3 regions of the Pseudoalteromonas sp. Angola-30 genome follow, and region 2 is predicted to be linked to each of the others. Evidence: predicted binding sites of a transcription regulator. Region 2 holds the regulator's gene; each other region holds the start of a gene.

Region 1 (3,665 bases), on a different contig from region 2:
ATTGTCATCCCCTGCATTTTCGGCCGATGAAGCTATTGGAGCCGGTGTAATTACAATAGGTTCAGGTGAAAACAGTTTTTCTACTGTTTTATCGGCGACCAATACCTTAGAAGATTTACGCGACCAAATTAATAACGGCCCCTTTACGGGCAGCGATAGTAATGACTCGGTTGTGGCGACTATAGTAACCAGTGATGATGGCCAGCATTTAGTACTTACTAGTAAAGAAACTGGTGAAGACAATGCAATTACTATTACCGTACAAGATGACGATGGTAATAATACTGACACTGGTGGGCTTTCACGGTTAGCGTACGATGTTTCTGACGCAGATCCGCTAAACCATACTACAAACCTAACTGAAGTAAACGCTGCGCAAAATGCCCAAATAACGATTGATGGCACATTAACGGTATCAAGCAATACTAATGAGTTTAGTAATGTAATTGATGGCGTGGATATTACTGCTAAAAAATTACACGATGCGGACGACGATATTAGTGATATTTCTGTCACAGAAAACAACAACAATATCCAGTCAGGCTTAAATAACTTTATTTCCAGCTATAACGAATTACTTGAACTTAGTAATAACTTAGGCGCCTCAAGTGAAGATGGCGCTGGTGTAATGGCCGGTGACTCGTTACTTCGTGGAGTAATGGCTAAATTACGAGAGCAGATTACCGACTCTGTGGATTTAGGTAATGGCAATTCATTGTCACTTTCGCAATTAGGGGTAGAGTCGGATCGTTATGGCGTGCTCTCTCTAAATAGTGAAACATTAAATGAAAAGATTGATGAAGATGTCGATTTAGTTCAACAATTTTTTGTAGGTGATGACGAAGACGAGGGCGGTTTTGCGCAGTCTTTTGACGATTTAATGAACTTTTACACTGATACCGACGGTATTATCCAAAATCGTATAGACAGTAAAACAAATCAACTAGAAGATATCGATGATCAGCGTGAAAGCTTAACAAGTAAAATGGAGTCGTTATCTGACAGGTTATACGCTCAATATAACGCGATGGATTTACTAGTCGCGAGCCTTAACTCTACAAGTAGTTATGTGCAAGCGCAGCTTGAAAATATGCCTGGTGTGGTGAGTAACAATTCATAACCAGTAAAATTTGTTAGGCCTATAAAAAAACCGTTTTATAAACGGTTTTTTTTATGCTCAATTAAGTTTAAATAGCGCCGTGCGATACTTAGTTAAACTGATTTGTAGGCAGAGATAGCTTTACCTGTTTTTTTTTGCTTAATTATGGCTTTAGATGATTCATTTTTTACAGCATTTGCTTGTTTGCTAATGTTGTTTATGTTGGTTTGAACTGCCATAAGCTGCTCGGCGTTAGGCGGGTTATCGCTTTCGCACCAGCGCTTAAGCTCACTATTTAAAGTATCCATAATTGGCGTGGCGTCATCAGCTTTGTTGCTTTGCACTAATACTTCAATTTGGCTGAGTAATTGGTTGATGTACTCAGCTTTGCCTATTTGCTCTAAAGCCATTAGTTTATACCTCAGGAATACGCTGATCGACAGGAATGCTATCCCACCCTTCTTTAATTTCTTTAATAATGCCAGCTACCTCAGAAATAATCTCAATGTCATTATCTACATTTGCTTGCACAAGGCGCCTTTGGCAGTAGTCATAAAGTGCTAATAAATTATTTGAAATACTCGGGTCTTGTTCAACTTCTAGGTTTAGCGCATCTTGAAGTGCACCTAGTAGTAAAATACATGCTGAAAGGTTTTCGCCTTTTTTTTCTATTTCTTTTCGCTCAATAAACCCTTTAGTAGCGGCCAAACGACCAATTATGTTACTAAAAATAAGGTTAATTTGCTCATAGGGCGCCATTTCAGCGATGTTGCTGGCACGCACTTGAGAATATTTTTTTAATGAAACATGAGCCATGGGGAAATCCTAAATAAAAATGTGAAATCGTCTATACGAAATAAAAGCAATATTAATGCCAAGCATCTTGCGTTTATTTAGTTATCGGCATCGTTGCTTTCAACTTAAGCTAATTATAGTTTATATTTTTGACCAAAGTAATTTTATGGACTAAGTAAAAAACAAGACATGGCATTAGCTTTAAGTATTAAACAACAAAACAATACTTAAGTTTTAATTATTAAGTATTATTGTTTTATAGCGATGTCTATTTTTTGGCGTTTATGTCAAAAAACCGCCGCTATTACTTGCATCCATACAGATCTCGCTTACAATTTAGCTAATAAAATGAATTAGTGAAATTATGGCTCGCTAACTATGATCTTGATTTTAGATAATAATAATAACCGTGCAATAGGATTACATGCATCACTTACCTTTATTGGGGAAGCTGTGCAGTTGCTTGATGAAAATGACTTTGAAGAAGTATGTAGTAAGTATCAACAGCAAGAATGCATTGTTATTTTAGGCGCATTACAAAGCTTAGATCATGAAGGCTTAATTAAACGCTACCCAACCCTGCCTTTTTTACTCATTGGTGAAACACTCAAGCCATTATTAAGCATTGCTAATGTCGTGGGACTAATTTGTGAGCCGTTTAATCACGAAGTAACCACACAGTTATTACACGACTGCCAACAGTACCAACGTATGCTTCCTGGAAGTCACAAGCATCATAAACCACACAAAACATTTGATGGTTTAGTTGGGGAAACAGACGCAGTTAAAAACGTACGCTTTTTAATTGAGCAAGTGGCTAAAACCGATGCAAACGTGCTTATTTTAGGTGAGTCGGGTACAGGTAAAGAGGTGGTTGCGCGTAACGTCCATTTATTATCTAAACGCAATACTGGGCCGTTTGTACCAGTAAACTGTGGTGCCATACCTGGAGAGTTGCTAGAAAGCGAGTTATTCGGTCACGAAAAAGGGGCGTTTACCGGCGCTATTTCTGCACGTAAAGGGCGCTTTGAATTGGCTCAAGGCGGTACGCTATTTTTAGATGAAATTGGCGATATGCCGCTGCAAATGCAAGTTAAGCTATTGCGGGTATTACAAGAGCGCAGCTACGAGCGTGTAGGTGGCACCAAAGCTATTCAAGCAGATGTACGGGTGATTGCCGCTACTCATCGCAACCTTGAGGAAATGATTGAAAAGGGCAGCTTTAGGGAAGATTTATATTACCGTTTAAATGTGTTTCCTATTGAAAACCCGTCTCTTAATGAGCGTGCAGACGACATACCTTTATTACTTAAAGAGTTAATGCGCCGTGTGAATGAGCAAAGTGGTACGTCGGCTAAATTTACAGAGCGCGCGGTTGAGAGCCTAAAAGAGCATGCTTGGCCTGGTAATATTCGGGAGCTTGCTAATTTAGTGGAGCGCATGGTGATTATGTTCCCTGAAAAAGTAGTGGATGTACCCGATTTACCCAATAAATATCGCTACATCGAGGTAGACGCATACGAGCCAGAGTACCCTGAAGAGCTACTTGAAAAAGATGCCTTTAACGATATTTTTAGCTCAGGTTTTAGCGATTATGATAATGAACCAGAGCCTGAATTTAGCCAACCGGGATCTGGTGTATTACCCGAAGAGGGTATAGAGCTTAAAGATTATTTAGCAGAGCTTGAAATAAGCTTAATTACCCAAGCGTTAGAGCGTTTTGATTACGTTGTTGCGCGCGCCGCAGAAATATTAGGTGTAAGGCGTACAA
Region 2 (3,665 bases):
GTATTACCTACGATATGCAGCAGCAGCTTATTAGCGCAGAAAAAGACGAAAACTCTACGGATCGTGTCCACACAATTTTAGTGCCTGTTGAAGCAAAAATTAAAGAAAAAACAGGTAACGAAGGTCAACCATGAGCACCTTAAAAGCAGAACTATTAGCAAAAAGCTATAAAGGCCGCCAAGTTGTAAAAAATGTAGGCCTTGAAGTAGAAGCCGGCAGCATTGTTGGCTTATTGGGCCCTAATGGCGCAGGTAAAACCACCACCTTTTACATGATTGTAGGGTTAGTACCTAGCGACAAAGGTAAAATTTCTATTGATGATAACGACATTACGTTATTACCTATGCACAGCCGCGCCCGCTTAGGCATTGGCTATTTGCCGCAAGAGTCATCAATATTTAGAAAGCTGACAGTTTATCAAAACCTAATGGCGATTTTAGAAACGCGTAAAGAGCTCAATAAAGCCGCGCGAGAAGAAACGCTTAACAACTTACTTGATGAATTTAGTATTCAGCATATTCGCGATAGCCAAGGTATGGCGCTTTCTGGTGGTGAACGCCGCCGTGTAGAAATTGCCAGAGCACTGGCAGCAAACCCTAAATTTATTTTATTGGATGAGCCTTTTGCTGGTGTTGATCCGATTTCAGTGTTAGATATAAAGAAAATAATAGAACATCTTAAAAACCGTGGCATTGGCGTATTAATTACCGATCACAATGTAAGAGAAACCCTTGATGTTTGTGAAAAAGCCTACATTGTTTCTCATGGGGAGCTAATTGCATCTGGCACCCCAGAACACGTATTAAATGACAAAACTGTACGCGATGTTTATTTAGGCGAGCAATTTAGGCTGTAACATTTAAGCCACACCTACAAGCATCTGCTAATATTAATTATAACAACATAAAAGGATTGTTAGAGATACATGAGGCAATCATTACAGCTGCGCATGGGCCAGCAACTTACAATGACTCCACAATTGCAACAAGCGATTCGCTTGCTGCAGCTCAGTACATTGGATCTCCAGCAAGAAATACAAGAAGCACTTGATAGCAACCCGCTATTAGAAGTAGAAGAGCAAGATTACACGGAAGAGTCGGCTGGAAAAAATGAACAAAAAGCAGATACGGATGATGTAACCGTAAGCGCATCGGCTGACGATACAACTAGCGAGTACGAGCAAGACAGTGGCGAAGCTTTAAATAAAGACACCGTTAGCGATGATATGGCAATGGATGTAACCTGGGATGAGTACATGAGCGCAGCCCCTGCGGCATCCTCAGGCCCAATGCCGGAAGATGAGTCTATTTATCAAGGTGCCTCTACTGAAACGCTACATGAGTATTTAATGTGGCAGCTTCAGCTTACTCCTTTTAGCCCAACTGACGAAGCCATTGCTATTGCCATTGTAGAAGCTGTAGATGACTCGGGTATTTTAACGCTAAGTTGCGAAGAAATTTTAGAGAGCTTTAACCAAGAAAACGATGACGAAGTTGAAGTTGAACTTGATGAAATAGAAGCCGTTTTAAAGCGTATTCAGTTATTTGACCCTGTAGGTATAGCCGCGCGCAGTTTACAAGAGTGCTTGTGTATTCAGCTAAACCAGTTTGATAAAGACACCCCTTTTATAGAACAAACTAAAATGATCTTAACCGATCACATTGATCTATTAGCGGCACGCGACTATCGTACATTAATGAAAAAGACTAAGCTTAAAGAAGACGAGCTTAAAGAGGTCATGACCCTAATACATACCCTCAACCCAAAACCTGCAGATACAATAGTAAGGGAAGAGTCGGAGTATGTAATACCAGATGTATCGGTTAAAAAAATAAAAGGCCGCTGGGTGGTAGAGCTAAACCCAGATAGCATGCCAAAAATACGCGTAAATAGTCAGTACGCGGCTATGTCACGTACCGTAAAATCAAGTGGTGATAGCCAGTTTATTCGCTCTCACTTACAAGAAGCTAAATGGTTTATAAAAAGCCTTGAAAGCAGAAACGACACGCTGCTTAAGGTAACAAACTGTATTGTAAAACAGCAACAGGCATTTTTTGAACATGGCCCAGAAGCCATGAAGCCAATGGTTTTAAACGATGTTGCTGAAATGGTAGAAATGCATGAATCGACAATTTCGCGTGTTACTACGCAAAAATATATGCATACGCCACGTGGTATTTTTGAGCTTAAGTATTTTTTCTCAAGCCACGTAAGCACTGAAAACGGCGGCGAGTGTTCATCAACCGCAATACGTGCCCTAATTAAAAAGCTAATTGCCGCGGAAAACTCAGCTAAACCATTGAGTGATAGTAAAATTGCGGATATATTGGCAGAGCAAGGAATTAAAGTAGCTAGACGCACAATAGCAAAATACCGTGAATCGCTAGCTATTCCACCGTCAAATCAGAGAAAGAGTTTGATATAAGACGTAAAAAACAAAGAGGAAATGCTTATGCAACTAAACCTAACTGGTCGTCACGTAGAAGTAACTGATTCACTTAGAGACTATGTAAATAATAAATTTGCAAAGCTAGAAAGGCACTCAGATCATATTAGCAATGTGCATGTCATTCTCGATGTAGAAAAACTCAACCAAAAAGCAGAAGCGACTATTCATGTAAGTGGCGCAGATTTATTTGCCTCAACAGAGCACCAAGATATGTATGCCGCTATAGACTCGTTGATTGACAAGCTCGATCGTCAAGTCATAAAACATAAAGAGAAGCTTGCTAGACACTAATATTATGAAATTAAGTACATTAGTATGCCAGGACTGCAGCAAAGCTGCGGTCCTTTTTAGTAGTAAAAAAAGAATTTTAGAGTTTATCAGTGAGCTTGCTCATGAAAAGCTCCCCTACTTACCACAACAAGATATTCTTAATGCGCTGGCAAGCAGAGAAAAGCTAGGCAGTACTGGTATTGGCCGGGGGATCGCCATTCCTCATGGCAGAATGGGTGGCGTAGAAGAGCCGCTGGCTTTAGTACTTGTTAGCGACACACCTGTTAACTTTGATGCTATTGATAACTGCCCTGTTGATATTTTTGTTGCACTCATCGTACCAGATGGCGATAACCAACAGCACCTAAAGACTCTGGCAACCATAGCTGATAAACTGAGCAACAAAGAATTTTGTAAACAGCTGCGTAGTGCTAAAACCGATGCAGAGCTGTATCAAGTAATTGTTGATCAATCGTAGTAAATACTAAGGGCTATAAATGGAGTTAATTATCATAAGCGGCCGTTCTGGTTCAGGTAAGTCGGTTGCTTTACGCGTGGTTGAAGATTTAGGCTATTATTGCGTAGATAATATTCCGGTCAACTTACTGCCCTCTTTAGTGCGAAGTGTTTCAGATAACTATGACAAAATAGCCGTTAGTATAGATGTTCGTAATATCCCCAAAGAACAAGACGAATTTAACGATATTCTCGAGTACCTTCCTGACTTTGCTAAACCCACACTGTTTTATTTAGATAGTGATGATCAAACACTGATCAAACGTTTTTCAGAAACACGCAGATTACACCCTTTATCCATCGATTCGCTGCCGCTTGATTTAGCAATAAAAAAAGAAAAAGAGCTGCTTGATGTACTCGTAACGCGCGCTGACTTTATGCTTGATACTACCGATTTAAGTGTGCACCAATTAGCAGAGTCAATTCGCGA
Region 3 (3,665 bases), on a different contig from region 2:
AAATTTCAATCCGCAAAGTTCAACACGCCCTAAATAACAGCCAACCCATTAGCGCATAGTTAAGCGCGGTATTAACACGCCTAAATTTTATACTTTTAGTAACGCGCTACAGCGGGTAGAATGTAGCTAACAACAATAAAAAAGCATCCATCATGCATGAATTTCATCAATTAACGGCTACTGCGTTAGACGGTAAAACAATTAATTTTAGCGACTTTGAAGGCAAGGTTGTGCTTATTGTTAATACCGCAAGTGAGTGTGGTTTTACTAAGCAGTACGAGTCGCTACAAACTCTTCATAGTAAGTACGCGAAAAGCGGATTGGTTATTATTGGTTTTCCATGTAATCAATTTGGTCAGCAAGAGCCAGGCGACGCAACGCAAATACAACAAGGTTGCTTAATCAATTACGGGGTAAGCTTTTTAATGGCCGCTAAAGTGGATGTAAACGGTCGTCACGCCCACCCTGTATTTAGGTATTTAAAATCGGCCTTACCCGGCTTTTTAACACGCAAAATAAAGTGGAACTTCACTAAGTTTTTGATAGCGCCCGATGGCACACCTATCAAGCGCTATGCGCCTTTTACAAAACCAGAAAAGCTAGAAACCACTATTCAACAAGCACTCGCTAAATTAAGTACACAATAAGTAATAAAGAGGCATAAAGCCTCTTTATTGCCAATATTTAGCCTTTAAACATGCGTAAACGCACATTCAAACCCTAATAAAAAGGCGCATTATTTTAACTAGCACAATTTAGTCTATGTAATCGTTTAAGTCGTCTTCACCTAGATTTTTACGCAAACGTTTTTGCTCAAGGTAATCTTCCAACTTCTTTTTCACCTTTTGCTTTTTTTTGTCATGCTGATTACGCCCGACCATTTCGTACTCGTCTTCAACAAAATCATCATCTAGCGCATCGTAACTAAATGTCTTACCCACAACCCACTCCATAAAGTGTTTGAGACCAACTCAGGTTTATTCCTGCACTTGGTAAATTAAAAAAATGTTTAGCGCTAAAATACGAACAAATTAGCACCAAAATAAAGCCACGTGACTATCGTAAATAGCCTTCATGTCAATATTGTGAATAAATAGCGCTAAATTAAGAAAGTGGAAAGTGAGAGTTTTTTATCGTTTCGACAAATAAAATTTATCATTTATTTATTTTTAGTGTTTTTGACTAAAAAGTAGTTTATTTATCAAAATTAAAAATCATTAAAAACACACAAATTTCATAACCTACTGTTTTAAAATAAAAATAAATAATGGCACCAAACTTGTTAATACTTAGCTGTCATCAACAATTATTAGAGAATAAACATGAAAAATTTACTATTAGTAAGCGCTTTAATTTGTACACCCGCTGCAATGGCACATAACGATAACAATGCGGGCATTTCGTTTAGCAATGAGCAGTGTAATGTAGAGTTTAAAAACGATGTACGCATTAAACCTAGCGAATTAGAAATTTTTACCGCATCTAATCAATTCATGCGCTTTAACAGCAATGGCAACTTAACTATAAATGGCGAACAAGTATCTATTAACAGCGAGCAACGCCAAGCGCTTACCCAGTATTCTGACAACTTACGTACGCAGCTACCTGAGGTCGCTAATATTGCCCTAGACGGAGTAAAAATAGCCGGTGTAGCATTAGAGGAAGTAGCCAACGCATTTAATATTGATGGCCTTGATGACTTATCTGGCCTGATGGACGATATAAGACTTGAAGTAGAAAACACCTTTTATCAACAAGGTACGTTTGTAATGGGCCAACAAAGCTTTAATCAATTTGGTGAAAACTTTGAACACCAATTTGAGGAGCAAATAGAAACCGTGGTTGAGTCTGCCGTTATGCAATCAATGGGCAGTATTTTAGTTGCTTTAGGCTCTGAGCTGCTTGGTTCGGGTGGAGATATGGATGCATTTGAGCAACGCATGGAAAATATGGGCGCGCAAATAGAAGAAAAAGTAGAGCTACATGCCAGTGCGCTTGAAAAGCGTGCCAACTCTTTATGCGACAGCTTTGCCAACATAGCACAGCAAGAAGAGCAATTAGTAGCGCAGTTACCACAGCTAAAAGGCTACGAGTTATTTACCATTAAACAAAATTAATACACCGCACCGTATTTAACATCCCTTTAGCAGCACTTGTATATTAGGTGCTGCTTTTTTATTCTTTTAGCGTGTGAGCCAACGCACCTAACGTGGTAATAGCCTGCTCTATTTTTTCGCTCCACTGCACTCCGTAACTTAGCCTAATACAGCTTTTATACTTATTACTTGCTGAAAAAATAAGTCCGGGGGTTATGCTAATACCAGCTTCTAACGCCAGTAAAAATAACTTTTGACTGTCTACCCCTTGGCCTAAATCAAGCCAAATAACACACCCACCTTTAGGGTCACTAATACGTGTATTGTTAGGCATCGCGTTTAATAAGCACCACCGCATGCGCTCTTTGTTATTACGTAAGCGCTGCCTAAGTACTTTTAAATTACGGTCATACTCACCACTGGCTATAAATTCAGAAAGCGTCCACTGATTTATAAGTGAGGCAGAGCAACTTAATGCACGCTTATGCCGGCGCGCTTGTCCAGCAAACTTGCCTGCTATTAACCAACCAACTCGATAACTTGGTGCAGCCGTTTTTGAAAACGAGGCGCAGCTGATCACAAGCCCCTTTTTTGAATACGCTAAAGCGGGCGTGCCACGCTTGGCAGTAAAGTGCAGATCACCGTACACATCATCTTCTATAAGCACAACATTATGTGACTCTATTAAGTCCACCATTTGCATGCGGCTTTCATCGCTCATAAAGCTGCCAACCGGGTTATTTATGGCGGTCGAAAACAAGCATGCTTTTATATCATGTTGTTCAAGCGCTTGAGCTAAGTCGTTAAGCCAAATACCATTGTCGGGGCATAGCGGAATTTCAAGCGCCTTTAATCCTAAGCTCTCTATTAGTTCAATAATGCCGTGATAACAGGGGGTTTCAATTGCAACCACATCGCCGGGCTTAGTAACACACTTAAGTGCGATAGCCAGCGCCTCTTGCGCGCCATTGGTGATCACCAGTTCATCTATATTTACACCAATACCAAAGCCTAAGTATCTATGCACTAATTGCTTTTTAAGCGCAGCAAAACCATCAATAGGGCCATAATTAATAACACTCGCCCCAGCAATTGTCATAACCCGACGCATGGTACGGGCTAAAGCTTTATCGGTAGGCGCGGCAGCAACGGGATTGGCAATACCAAAGGCAATTACATTAGGTTGATGAATAGCGCTGTATACCTGCTCTATTAATGCTTGTTTATTTACAGTGACAGGCTCGCGGCTTAGTTTTACACGCTTTGGCAAACTGTAAACCGTATTAAGCACCGTTAAAAAGTAGCCCGATTTTTCACGTGCCTCTACTACCCCTTGATCTTCTAACGCTTGATACGCTTGCTTAACCGTCGGAATGCTAATATTTAAGTTACTGGCCATTTTACGAAGCGAAGGAAGCTTTTCCCCTGGTAGTAATACCTTTTGCGCTTGCATGTCTTTAATTAGCTCAATAACTTGTTGGTATAAAAACTCGGCTTTTTGCTTATTGGCAGCTGGCTGCATATCTCGCCTCAAATCTGTATAGGTTACATTTATACTTTTCTGTATAT

The links. The regulator sigma-54, encoded in region 2, starts transcription at its own class of promoters, with help from an activator protein. The targets are predictions, from matches to a motif close to GTTGGCACGNNNNTNGNNT.
Region 1: a site for sigma-54 is predicted at 1,960-1,978, ahead of fliS (flagellar export chaperone FliS). Genes of this name have one in related genera too.
Region 3: a site for sigma-54 is predicted at 1,267-1,285, ahead of PSH54_RS17130 (YggN family protein). Genes of this name have one in related genera too.

Annotation. Positions count from the first base shown of each region.
Region 1 covers NZ_JAQREI010000012.1:25,216-28,880, forward strand. The annotation lists gene fliD (flagellar filament capping protein FliD) at 1-1,120, shown strand, start outside; gene PSH54_RS14390 (hypothetical protein) at 1,213-1,509, opposite strand; gene fliS (flagellar export chaperone FliS) at 1,514-1,915, opposite strand; gene PSH54_RS14400 (sigma-54 dependent transcriptional regulator) at 2,273-3,665, shown strand, end outside.
Region 2 covers NZ_JAQREI010000005.1:62,258-65,922, reverse strand. The annotation lists gene lptA (lipopolysaccharide transport periplasmic protein LptA) at 1-134, shown strand, start outside; gene lptB (LPS export ABC transporter ATP-binding protein) at 131-856, shown strand; gene PSH54_RS08865 (RNA polymerase factor sigma-54) at 926-2,425, shown strand; gene hpf (ribosome hibernation promoting factor) at 2,453-2,740, shown strand; gene PSH54_RS08855 (PTS sugar transporter subunit IIA) at 2,745-3,197, shown strand; gene rapZ (RNase adapter RapZ) at 3,217-3,665, shown strand, end outside.
Region 3 covers NZ_JAQREI010000017.1:74,778-78,442, forward strand. The annotation lists gene PSH54_RS17120 (glutathione peroxidase) at 153-647, shown strand; gene PSH54_RS17125 (PA3496 family putative envelope integrity protein) at 756-941, opposite strand; gene PSH54_RS17130 (YggN family protein) at 1,323-2,117, shown strand; gene PSH54_RS17135 (aminotransferase-like domain-containing protein) at 2,176-3,618, opposite strand.